DNA from 3 places in the Streptomyces sp. NPDC048171 genome. Region 3 is predicted to be linked to each of the others. Evidence: riboswitches for the same ligand, from Rfam matches in the RefSeq annotation. Region 3 holds a riboswitch; each other region holds the start of a gene.
What was found. A riboswitch is a leader RNA that binds a small molecule or an ion and turns the genes downstream of it on or off. The one in region 3 is predicted to bind cobalamin.
Positions count from the first base shown of each region.

Region 1: another riboswitch for cobalamin. It lies ahead of ACGF3J_RS10905 (energy-coupling factor ABC transporter permease); the one in region 3 lies ahead of ACGF3J_RS28705 (cobalamin biosynthesis protein).
Region 2: another riboswitch for cobalamin. It lies ahead of ACGF3J_RS30970 (ABC transporter substrate-binding protein); the one in region 3 lies ahead of ACGF3J_RS28705 (cobalamin biosynthesis protein).

Region 1 covers NZ_JBIDAU010000003.1:493,743-497,618, forward strand. Annotated here, with positions in the region: gene ACGF3J_RS10895 (chloride channel protein) at 1-615, shown strand, start outside; gene ACGF3J_RS10900 (potassium channel family protein) at 612-1,157, shown strand; cobalamin riboswitch at 1,234-1,419, shown strand; gene ACGF3J_RS10905 (energy-coupling factor ABC transporter permease) at 1,449-2,156, shown strand; gene ACGF3J_RS10910 (energy-coupling factor ABC transporter substrate-binding protein) at 2,153-2,491, shown strand; gene cbiQ (cobalt ECF transporter T component CbiQ) at 2,492-3,241, shown strand; gene ACGF3J_RS10920 (ATP-binding cassette domain-containing protein) at 3,238-3,876, shown strand, end outside.
Region 2 covers NZ_JBIDAU010000012.1:134,410-138,285, forward strand. Annotated here, with positions in the region: gene ACGF3J_RS30960 (ABC transporter ATP-binding protein) at 1-544, opposite strand, end outside; gene ACGF3J_RS30965 (iron ABC transporter permease) at 541-1,650, opposite strand; gene ACGF3J_RS30970 (ABC transporter substrate-binding protein) at 1,647-2,672, opposite strand; cobalamin riboswitch at 2,710-2,890, opposite strand; cobalamin riboswitch at 3,015-3,138, shown strand; gene ACGF3J_RS30975 ((2Fe-2S) ferredoxin domain-containing protein) at 3,201-3,596, shown strand; gene ACGF3J_RS30980 ((2Fe-2S)-binding protein) at 3,621-3,876, shown strand, end outside.
Region 3 covers NZ_JBIDAU010000010.1:352,223-356,098, forward strand. Annotated here, with positions in the region: gene ACGF3J_RS28700 (cobyric acid synthase) at 1-1,188, opposite strand, end outside; gene ACGF3J_RS28705 (cobalamin biosynthesis protein) at 1,185-2,150, opposite strand; cobalamin riboswitch at 2,250-2,391, opposite strand; gene ACGF3J_RS28710 (hypothetical protein) at 2,527-2,748, opposite strand; gene ACGF3J_RS28715 (inorganic phosphate transporter) at 2,783-3,876, opposite strand, start outside.

The sequences.
Region 1 (3,876 bases), on a different contig from region 3:
GGCGACTTCCTGTGGGGCATCCCGACGGCGGCGCTGATCGCCGTGCTCATCACGCTGGCCCGCGAGCTGGGGCACCGCACCGTCTCGTGGACCCGGCGGCACACGGCCGTGCGCACGGTCGTCTGCGCCACGGCGGTCGGGGTGTGCGTGGCGGCGTACGCGTTGATCACCGGCCGTTCCCCGGCCGAGGCGGCGCTCTCCGGGCAGGCCGCGCTCGCCCAGCTCGCGGCCGACCCGCACGCCTGGCCGGTGGGCGCGCTGATCGCCCTGGTCGCGTGCAAGGGGCTGGCGTGGGGCATCGCGCTGGGCAGCCTGCGCGGCGGTCCGATCTTCCCGTCCGTGCTGCTGGGCACGGCGACGGCGATGGCCTGTTCCGGGCTGCCCGGCTTCGGCGTGACCCCCGCCCTCGCCCTCGGCATCTCCGCCGCGGCGGCCGCCGTGACGGGGCTGCCGCTGTCCAGCGCGGTCCTCGCGGTGCTGCTGACGGGCGGGGACGCGTACGACCAGATGCCGCTGATCGTGACCGCGTCGGTGGTCTCCTTCGTCGTCGCCCAGGTGGTGCGCCGGACGCAACCGGAGGCGGCCCACGCCCCGACGACGGGAACGACCGGGTGACGGAGCGCCGCACCGTACGGACCCGTTCCGGCTGGCACACCGCCCGGCCCTGGGTCGTTCGCGGCTGCGTCGCGGTGGCCGTGGCCGTGGCCTACTTCCTGCTCCCCCTCGACCACCTGGGGCCGCACCGGCCCGTGCTGAGCTGGGTACTGTGCGCCCTGCTGCTGGCCCTCGTGGCCGCGCTGCTGCTCCGGCAGATCCACCACGTCCTCGTGGACCGGCCCGAGACCAAGCCCGGCATGGTCATCACCCTGCTCATCATCCTGTCCGTGCACATCTTCTCGGCCACGTACTACGCCCTCGCCAAGGAGCCCGGCGAGTTCACCGGCCTGCACACCCGTGTCGACGCGCTCTACTTCACGGTGGTCACGCTCGCCACGGTCGGGTACGGGGACATCACGCCGAGCGGGCAGTCCGCCCGGATCGTCACCCTGATCCAGATCGCCTACAGCTTCGTGTTCCTCACCGCCGCCGCGACCGCGCTCAGCACGCGGGCCCGCGCCATGGTGGTCCGGCGCACGGAACGGGACCGGTCCGGCTGACGTTTCCGCAGCCCCGAGCCGTGTCCGCCGGGTCGGCGCGGCAGGATGCCTGCTTGTCACCAGCCCCGTGGGAGCACTACTGTCGCCACGCCTTGGTGAACGGGAAATCCGGTGTGATGCCGGTGCGGCCCTCGCCACTGTGAATCGGGAAGTCCGGCTCCGGCCCTCGCGGGCAGCCACTGGGTCCTCGTGACCCGGGAAGGCGTTGCACGGACAGCGGTACCCGTCAGCCAGGAGACCGGCCAGGGCGCGTCGTCCATCCACGAGGTGCTGGAGAGGGTCTGCTGAGCCATGCACATAGCCGAGGGCTTTCTGCCACCGGCGCACGCGATCGCCTGGGGTGTCGCGTCCGCGCCGTTCGTCGTCCACGGAGTCCGGTCACTCACCCGTGAGGTCAGGGAACACCCGGAGAGCACGCTGCTCCTCGGCGCCTCCGGTGCCTTCACGTTCGTCCTGTCCGCCCTGAAACTGCCCTCGGTCACCGGGAGCTGCTCCCATCCGACCGGCACCGGTCTGGGCGCCATCCTCTTCCGGCCGCCGATCATGGCGGTACTGGGCACCATCACCCTGCTCTTCCAGGCGCTGCTGCTCGCCCACGGCGGGCTGACCACGCTCGGCGCCAACGTCTTCTCGATGGCGATCGTCGGTCCCTGGGCCGGGTACGGCGTCTACCGGCTGCTGCGCCGTTACGACGTGCCGCTGATGGTCGCCGTGTTCTTCGCCGCGTTCGTCGCCGACCTGTCCACCTACTGCGTGACCAGCGTGCAGCTGGCGCTGGCCTTCCCGGACCCGAGCAGTGGATTCACCGGCGCCCTCGGCAAGTTCGGATCCATCTTCGCCGTCACGCAGATCCCGCTCGCGGTCAGCGAGGGCCTGCTCACGGTCATCGTGATGCGGCTGCTGGTGCAGTCCAGCAAGGGCGAACTGACCCGGCTGGGCGTGCTGCTCACCCGGTCGGGCAAGACCACGACCGACGAGCAGGAGGCGGTGGCCCGATGACCCGCAACGCGAAGATCAACGCCCTGCTGCTGCTCGCCGTGGCCGCGCTCGCGGTGCTGCCGCTGGTACTGGGGCTCGGCGACCACAAGGAGGAGCCGTTCGCCGGCGCGGACGCGGAGGCGGAGACGGCGATCACGGAGATCGAGCCGGACTACGAGCCGTGGTTCTCGCCGCTGTACGAACCGCCGTCCGGGGAGATCGAGTCGGCGCTGTTCGCGGTGCAGGCCGCGCTCGGCGCGGGTGTGCTGGCGTACTACTTCGGTGTGCGCCGGGGCCGGCGGCAGGGCGAGGAGCGGGCGGCGGCGGCACTGCGGGACACTCCCGCAGGGGACTGAGTGCTGCCGATCGACGCGGCGGCCCACAGCAGTCGGTGGCGCCGCCGCCACCCCGTGGACAAGGCCGTGCTCGGTCTCGGTCTGACCGTGCTCGCGATCTCGCTGCCGCCCTGGCCGGGCGCGGCGCTGGTGCTGGTGACGGCGCTGGCGGTGCTGCTCGGCCCGGCGGGGGTGCCCGGACGGCGGCTGTGGCGGGCGTACCGGGTGCCGTTGGGCTTCTGTGTGACGGGCGCGCTGCCGCTGCTGGTCCAGGTCGGGGGCGCGGGCGGGTTTCTGACGGTGGCGCAGGGCGGCCCGGTGCGCGCCGGTGAGCTGCTGCTGCGGACCTCCGCGGCCTCGCTCGGGGTGCTGCTGTTCGCGTTCACCACGCCGATGTCGGACCTGCTGCCCCGGCTGGTGCGGGCCGGGGTGCCCGCGCCGGTCGTGGACGTGGCGCTGGTGACGTACCGGATGAGTTTCCTGCTGCTGGACTCGGTGCGCCGGGTCCGGGAGGCGCAGGCCGCGCGGCTGGGGCACACCACCCGGGCGGCGACCTGGCGTTCACTGGGCGGGCTCGGCGCCACGGCGTTCGTGCGGGCCTTCGACCGGGCGGCGCGGCTCCAGTCCGGTCTGGCGGGCCGCGGCTACGACGGCACCCTGCGGGTCCTGGTGCCCGAGGCCCGCGTCTCGGTGGCCTTCACTGCGGCGAGCGGCGCGCTGCTCGCGGCGCTGGCCGCCCTCACCCTCGTACTGGAAAGGCCGTTGTCGTGAGTGGGACGAGCGAGGCGACCGCGCAGGCGCTGGTCGCCCTGCGGGGTGCGGCCTTCGCCTACGAGGAGGGCCCGGACGTGCTGGCCGGGCTGGACTTCTCGGTGCGCGAGGGGCGGGCGCTGGCGCTGCTCGGCCGCAACGGCAGCGGCAAGACCACGCTGATGCGGCTGCTGAGCGGCGGACTGAGGCCGCGTGCGGGGACGTTGACGCTCGGCGGGGAGCCGGTGGCGTACGACCGCAAGGGGCTGACCCGGCTGCGGAGCACGGTGCAGTTGGTGGTGCAGGATCCGGACGACCAGCTCTTCGCGGCCTCGGTGGGGCAGGACGTGTCCTTCGGACCGTTGAACCTGGGCCTGCCGGACGCGGAGGTCCGGTCCCGGGTCGGCGAGGCGCTCGCCGCGCTGGACATCGGGGCGCTGGCCGACCGGCCGACCCATCTGCTGTCGTACGGGCAGCGCAAGCGGACGGCGATCGCGGGGGCGGTCGCGATGCGGCCGCGGGTGCTGATCCTGGACGAGCCGACCGCCGGGCTCGATCCCGACGGCCAGGAGCGGCTGCTCGCCACGCTGGACCGGCTCCGGGCGGGCGGCACCACGGTGGTGATGGCCACTCATGACGTCGACCTCGCCCTGCGC
Region 2 (3,876 bases), on a different contig from region 3:
GGACGTCCAGTTGATGGCGGATGTCGAGGTGGTTGGTCGGCTCGTCGAGGACCAGCAGGGCAGGTCGCTGGGCGAGGGCGCGGGCGATGAGGACCCGCTGGCGCTCGCCGCCGGAGAGCCGGTCGAAGGGGCGCTCGGCCAGCCGGCCGGCGTCCACCGCGGCGAGGGCGTCGTCGATGATGGCGGCGTCCTCCGCCGTGTCGCCGGCCAGCATCCGCTTGTGCGGCGTGCGGCCCATGGCCACGACCTCCCGGACGGCGAGGTCGAAGTCCGCGGCCGAGTCCTGCACCACGGCCGCCACGGTGCGCGCGAGACGCCGCGCGGGCATCGACCAGGTGTCGGCGCCGTCGACGCGGACGGTGCCGGTGTCCGGGCGCAGGACGCGGTAGACGGCCCTCAGCAGGCTGGACTTGCCGCTGCCGTTGGGACCGACCAGACCGATCACCTCGCCCGCCGAGGCGGTCAGCGAGACGTCGCGCACCAGGTGGCGGGCTCCGGCGGTGAGGGTGACGCCCTCGACGGACAGGTCGGTCGCGGCGCTCATGCCCCTCCTCGGTCGGTGCCGCGCCGGGCGTCCCGGCGCATCAGCCACAGGAAGAACGGCCCGCCGCACAGCGCGGTGAGCACGCCGACCGGGATCTCCATGGGCGCGGCGACGGTGCGTGCGGCGATGTCGGCCCAGATCAGGAAGACCGCTCCGGCGAGCGCAGCCGTGGGCAGCACCCTGCGGTGGTCGCCGCCGACGAACAGGCGTACCACGTGCGGGAGGATCAGGCCGACGAAGCCGATCGGGCCGGACGCCGCGACGAGTACGCCGGTGACCAGGGACAGCAGCACGAACATGCGGGCCCTGAAGCGGGCGACGTCCAGGCCCATCGTCGTCGCCGCCTCCTCACCGGCCAGCAGCAGGTTGAGGTTGCGGGCCTGCACCAGGAGCACGCCGATGCCCAGCAGCACCGCCAGCCCCGGCAGCCACAAGGTCTGCCAGTTGACGCCGCCGAGACCGCCCAGGGTCCAGGCGAGCACCGCCCGGGCCTCGTTGCCGCGGTCGGTGGTGAGCAGCAGCAGGTCGAGGACGGCCGTGAGCATCGCCGCGATCGCCACCCCGGACAGGACCAGGCGCGTCGAGGTGATGCGCCCGCCGGTGCGGGCGGTGGCGTACACGATCGCCAGTGCGCCGAGGGCGCCGGCGAACGCGGCGGCGGACAGCGACAGGGGACCGAGGAAGCCGACGCCGAAGACGATGACCGAGACCGCGCCGAGGGAGGCGCCGGAGGAGACGCCGAGCAGGTACGGCTCGGCGAGCGGGTTGCGGACCAGCGCCTGAAGGGCGGTGCCGACCACCGCGAGACCCGCACCGGTCACCGCTCCCAGCAGGACGCGCGGGGCCCGTACGTCGAGGACGATGGTCTCCCGCGCGCGGGACCAGTCGGGGTGGGTGAAGTCGGCGCCCAGGGCGTGCGTCACGATTCCCCAGACCTGGCCGGGCGGCACCTGGACCGAGCCGATGGCCAGTCCGGCCGTCACGGAGGCCACCAGCAGGGCCGCCAGCGCGAGCGACGTCCCCGCCATCGTCGTACGCCCCGCCCGGCGCGACCGGGCGGCCGTCGGGTCCGGTTCGGCTACCGCCTTGGTGGCGGTGCCCGTCACCGGAAGCTCTCGGGGTGCAGTCCGCGGGCGAGGTCCCCGACCGCGTACGCCGACCGGATGCCGACCAGGGTCGCGGTCAGCGGCAGGACGACGAACCGCTTGTTCTTGACGGCGGGGACGTCGGCGAGGGCCGGCTGGGAGAGCAGGAACTTCTTCTTCTGCTCGACGCTGCCGGCTCCGGCGTAGTCGTAGATCGCGATGACCTCGGGCCTGCGCTCGACGACCTGTTCCCAGGAGACGTCGCCGAACACCTCGTCGAGGTCGCCGAAGACGTTCTTGCCGCCGGCCAGCCGGATCAGGTCGGTGCCCAGGCCCTTGCCGCCCGCGGTGAAGGCGCTCTTGTCGCCGCTGTCGTAGACGAAGACCGGCACCTCCGGCTCGCCCTTCACGGCGGCGGACGCCCTGGCGACACGGCTCTGCAGGTCGGCGATCAGCTTGTCGGCCCGGTCGGGGACGCCGAAGACGCTCGCCACCGTACGGATCTCGGCGTAGGTGTCCTTCATCGTCACCCGCTTCTCGCCGCAGTACTCGCGGTTGAGGTAGGTGTCGATGCCCGCGTCGGCGAACGCCTTGCGGGAGCGGCCCTCGTTCTCGGCGAAGGCACTGCCGTAGCCGCCGTAGACGAGGTCGGGCTCGGTGTCCAGGATCTTCTCGAACGACGGTTCCCGCTCGGCGAGTTCGGGTATCGCCTCGTAGTCCTTCCGCAACTCCGGCAGGACGGCCGAGTCGGGGAAGGCGGTGCCGACCATGCGGTCCTTCAGACCGAGCGCGAGCATCAGCTCCGCGGGGTGCTGATGGATGGTGACCACCCGGGACGGCGGCTTGTCGTACGTCGTCCTCACACCGCAGTTGTCGACGGTGACGGGGAATCCCGCGGGGGACGACGCCGATGCGGATCCGTCCTGGCCGGAGTCGTCGGCGCCGCCGGACGAGCCGCACCCGGCGGTCACCAGGGCCGCCGACAGGGCGAGCGCCGCGGCCGTGGCGCGCAGGCTCCGGCGGCGTCGGGCAGGGGAGAACAGGGCTGACACGTAAGCCTCCTGGGGAGTCCGCGCTCCTCGGATCGGGCCCGCGACAGGCCAGTGTCCTGACTCCCGGGCCGACGGCCCCCGGCTGCCCGCCCGGTGGGCGCGGGGGCAGGTCGAGGGCGTGATGCCCGGTCACAGTGGCGGGACCGTGCCGGATTCGCACCGGCTTCCTGTCTCCCGTCGCGGCTATGACCTGGCGATATTACGTTCCTTTGGACCGGGCGCAAAGCGCGGGTGCTCAGCGGGCACGCGGTGCCCGTGCACGGCGAGGGGCCCCGCTGACAGCCGCGGGGCCGGGATGCGAGGATGCCCGGAGCAATTGGGCGACGGCGGCCCGAGGAAGCCGGTGCGAATCCGGCGCGGTCCCGCCACTGTGATCGGCGAGCGAGCCCCCACACGACCACTGCCCGCACGGGTGGGAAGGGGTGGGGCGAGCGACGACCCGAGAGCCAGGAGACTCACGCGGTCGCCTCCTCGACGGACCACCGGGGCGGATCTCCCCGGGGAGAGGGACGATGCCGTATGCCCGCCCACGCCGGCCCGAACGAAGCGACGCCCGGCGCACCTACGGACCCGACGCCCTCACGCGTCGTCGTCTGCCGGGACTGCTGCTGCGGCACCCCGAAGATCATCGGCGTCGACCACGCGGCGCAGACGGCGCGGCTGCGGGCCCGGGTGCCCGTGCGGGTGTCGGACTGCCTCGACGTGTGCGAACAGGCCAACGTGATCGTCGTCCAGCCCTCCGCGGCGGGCCGCGCCGCCGGCGCCCGTCCGGTCTGGCTCGGACTGGTCAACGACCCCGACGCCACCGAGGACATCGCCGACTGGGTCCGCGCCGGCGGTCCCGGCGTCGCACCGCGGCCCGACATCCTCGACCTGTACGCCATCACGCCCCCGCGACGGGGCCCGTCCGCCTGACTCGGCGCTCACGAGGAGATACCGGTGTCCGGAAAGGTTCAGGCGCCGCCCGCCGACGTCACCGCCGCCCTGCACGACGTGGCCGCCCTCGGGGGCTTCTTCGTCCTGCGCGTCGGGGGTGCGGATGCGGGCTGGCATCCGGTCGGCCACTCCTACGCGCGGGGTTTCACCGACCTCGCCGAGGCCGTCGCGCACCGCCACCGCGCGCCCGAAGCGCGGATCGGCGTGTCCATCGCCCACCTGGGTCACGCGGCACGCCTCTGGTCGCCCGCCCTGGCCT
Region 3 (3,876 bases):
CTCGTACCCCTCGACGCGCTCGCCGAGGGCCTCGCCCACCGGGCGCGTCAGGGTCTTCTCGCGGGCGAACCGCACCCGCACGGGCAGCAGTCCGAGCCCGTCGACGTGTCCGGCGCGCGACTCGACGTCGTCCTCGATGTGCTCGCCGAGGAGCTGGAACCCGCCGCACACGCCGAGCACGGGCCGGCCCTCGGCCACCCGGCGCGCGAGGCCCTCCGCCAGCCCCCGCTCACGCAGCCACTCCAGCGCCCGGACCGTCCCGCGGGTCCCCGGCACGATCACCAGGTCGGCGTCGGCCAGTTCCTCGGGCCGGTCCACGAACCGCACCACCACGCCCGGTTCGGCGGCCAGCGCGTCCACGTCCGTGAAGTTGGACATCAGCGGGACCGCGCAGACGGCGACCCGGAGCACGTCCTCGCCGACCGGCGGCGCGACCACGGACTCGCGCACCGTGCCGCGCAGCGAGACCCGCAGCCCGTCCTCCTCGTCGATGCCGAGCCCGTGCCGGAAGGGCAGCACCCCGTACGTCCGCCGCCCGGTCAGCCCGTGCAGCATGTCGAGGCCGGGTTCGAGGAGCGACACGTCGCCGCGGAACTTGTTGACGAGGAACCCGGCGACCAGCGCCTGGTCCTCGGGCGAGAGCAGCGCCACCGTGCCGAAGAAGGAGGCGAACACGCCCCCGCGGTCGATGTCGCCGACGATCAGCACGGGCAGCCCGGCGCCCCGCGCGATCCCCATGTTCACGATGTCGGTGCGGCGCAGGTTGATCTCGGCCGGGCTGCCCGCGCCCTCGCAGATCACCGCGTCGTAGGCGCCGCGCAGTTCGGCCAGCGAGTCGAGCACCGTGCCGAGCAGCCGCTCCTGCCGCCCGCCGTGGTAGCCGCGGGCGCTCATCTCGCCGACGGGCCTGCCGAGCAGCACCACCTGGCTGCTGCGCTCACCGCCGGGCTTGAGCAGCACCGGGTTCATCAGCGCGGTCGGCTCCACCCGGCAGGCCTGGGCCTGCATGGCCTGCGCCCGCCCGATCTCCGCGCCCTCGCGCGTCACGAAGGAGTTGAGCGACATGTTCTGCGCCTTGAAGGGCGCCACCTTCACGCCCTGGCGCACCAGCCAGCGGCAGATCCCGGCCGTGACGACGCTCTTGCCGGCGTCGGAGGTGGTGCCGGCGACGAGGAGTCCACCGTTCATGACGTACGTCCCTTCCTGACGGCCCCGCGCACCAGCAGCCGCGCGCCCGCGCACACGACGAGCGCCAGCCGACCCACGCGCCGGGAGAGCCGTGCGGCCCGTTCGATGTCGCCGGAACCGGCCCGGACGTCGCGCCCCGCCGCCCCGTTGAGCACGGGCCGGTGCTCGACCCGCCCGCCGTAGGAGAGCGTCCCGCCGAGCCGCACCCCGAGGGCGCCCGCGAAAGACGCCTCCACGGGACCGGCGTTGGGGCTCGGGTGCCGTCCGGCGTCCGCGCGCCAGGCCCGTACGGCGCCCCGCGGATCGCCGCCGGCCACGGTGGTCAGCAGGGCGGTCAGCCGGGCGCCCGGCCAGCCCGCGAGGTCGTCGAGGCGGGCCGAGGCCCAGCCGTACCGCCGGTAGCGGGGCGACTTGTGGCCGACCATGGCGTCCAGGGTGTTCACCGCCCGGAAGCCGAGCAGTCCCGGCACTCCGCCGACGGCACCCCACACCAGGGCACCCACCACCGCGTCCGAGGTGTTCTCGGCGACCGACTCCACGACCGCCCGCGCGATCCCGTCGGCGTCCAGCGACTGCGGGTCCCGCCCGCACAGGTGCGGCAGCCGCGCCCGGGCCGCGTCGACGTCCCCGGCCTCCAGCGCCCGGCCGACGGCCAGGGCCTCGCGCGAGAGCGACGTACCGCCGACCACGGCCCAGGTGGCCGCGCCGGTCAGCGCGACCGAGGCGGCGGGGGAGCGGCGTACGGCGTGCGCGGCGGCCGCGCCGAGGGCGGTGGCGCCTCCGGCGCACACGAGGGTGTGCAGCGCGCCCCAGCCCCGGTGGTCACGCCACAGCACCCGTTCCACGGCACCGGCGGCGCGGCCGAACGCGGCGACCGGATGCCCGCGGCGGGGGTCGCCGAGGAGGAGGTCACCGAGCAGGCCGGCGGCGGCGCCGTACGCGAAGACGCGTCCGGCACGCACGGGTTCAGCCGGTCACACGGGCGGGGGAGCACCTGGTACTGAACGTCGATCGGCAGCCGGGCATCGCGTCGCGTCCTCACTCAGGGTGTCCACGCCCTGGTTCGAAGAGTCCGGCGGTGAGAGTTCCTGGCTACCGGGGTCTGCTCCCGGTCACAGTGGCGGGACCGCGCCGGAATCGCACCGGGCTTCCTCTCCTGCCGCCGTAGATGGCCCCGGAAGTCCACCACGGCGCGAGAACACCCGTCAACCTGGCGTTGACCTGCGGCGGGGGAGTGTGCGAAGCCCCACACACGGGTGGTGCGCGCCGGTACACGAAGGGCGGGGCGCGCGACGGTCCGAGTCCGTCCCGCGCCCCGCCCCGGGGGTGTGCGGCGGGTCAGGCGATGATCAGATAGATGCCGTACGCCACCGCCGCCGCGCAGGCCGCGAAGCACGCGTACGCGCCGGTGACCGCGAGGGCTGCGGAGCCGCCCTCGGCGGTGGCCCGCTCCTGGCGGGTGAGTCCGACGATGCCGAGGGTGAACAGGCCCACCAGGGCCACGGTGGCGACGAGGCTGACGCCGAAGACGGAGCCCAGTGCTGCCCAGTCGATGCTCATGGGGGTTCGCTTCCTTCGTACCCGGGACGCGGGCTCAGACGGTGGTGGCGGCCGACGGGGTCTTGGCCTCGGACGGGTCGGCCGGCAGCTCCTCGGTCAGGTGCGCCGGGGGCGGCGAGACGGCGGCCATCGCCGTGGTGACCACACCGGCCGACTCCGACTCGTGGGGGTCGACGACGTTGGTGTGGTCGACGACCTCGCGCCGGGAGATCTTCCAGATGGCGGCGCTGGAGGCGACCAGGAAGACCGCGACGCAGGCCGTGCCCCAGTCGCCCATGCGGCAGACCCACTCGGCGATCGCGGCGACCAGGGCCGCGGCCGGCAGCGTCAGACCCCAGGCGACGAACATCCGGGTGGCCGTGGACCAGCGCACCACGCCGCCCTTGCGGCCGAGACCGGCGCCCATCACCGCACCGGAGACCGAGTGCGTGGTGGAGAGGGAGAAGCCGAGGTGGGAGGAGGCCAGGATGACCGTCGCGGCGCTGGTCTGGGCGGCGAAGCCCTGCTGCGGCTGGAGGTCGGTCAGGCCCTTGCCCATGGTGCGGATGATGCGCCAGCCGCCGAGGTAGGTGCCGAGCGCGATGGCGATGCCCGCGGAGAGGATGACCCACAGGGGCGGGTCGGAGTCGGGGGCGAGCGCGCCGCCGGCGACCAGGGCGAGGGTGATGATGCCCATCGTCTTCTGGGCGTCGTTGGTGCCGTGGGCCAGCGAGACCAGCCCGGCGGAGGCGATCTGCCCGGCGCGGTAGCCCTTGGCGGCGGCCTTGCCGTCGGCCCGGCGGCCGAGCCGGTAGGTCAGCCGCGCGCCCAGCAGCGCCGCGACACCGGCGACGATCGGGGCGGCGATCGCGGGGATCAGCACCTTGGTGACGAGCGCGTCGCCGTTGACGGCGCCGACGCCGGCCGAGGCGACCGCGGCACCGATCAGACCGCCCATCAGGGCGTGCGAGGAACTGGACGGGAGGCCGACCAGCCAGGTCAGCAGGTTCCAGAGGATCGCGCCGACCAGGGCGGCGAAGATGACCTCGGGACGGATGCCGGTCTCGTCGACGAGACCCTTGGAGATCGTGTTGGCGACCTCCACCGAGAGGAAGGCGCCTACAAGGTTGAGGACGGCGGACATCGCCA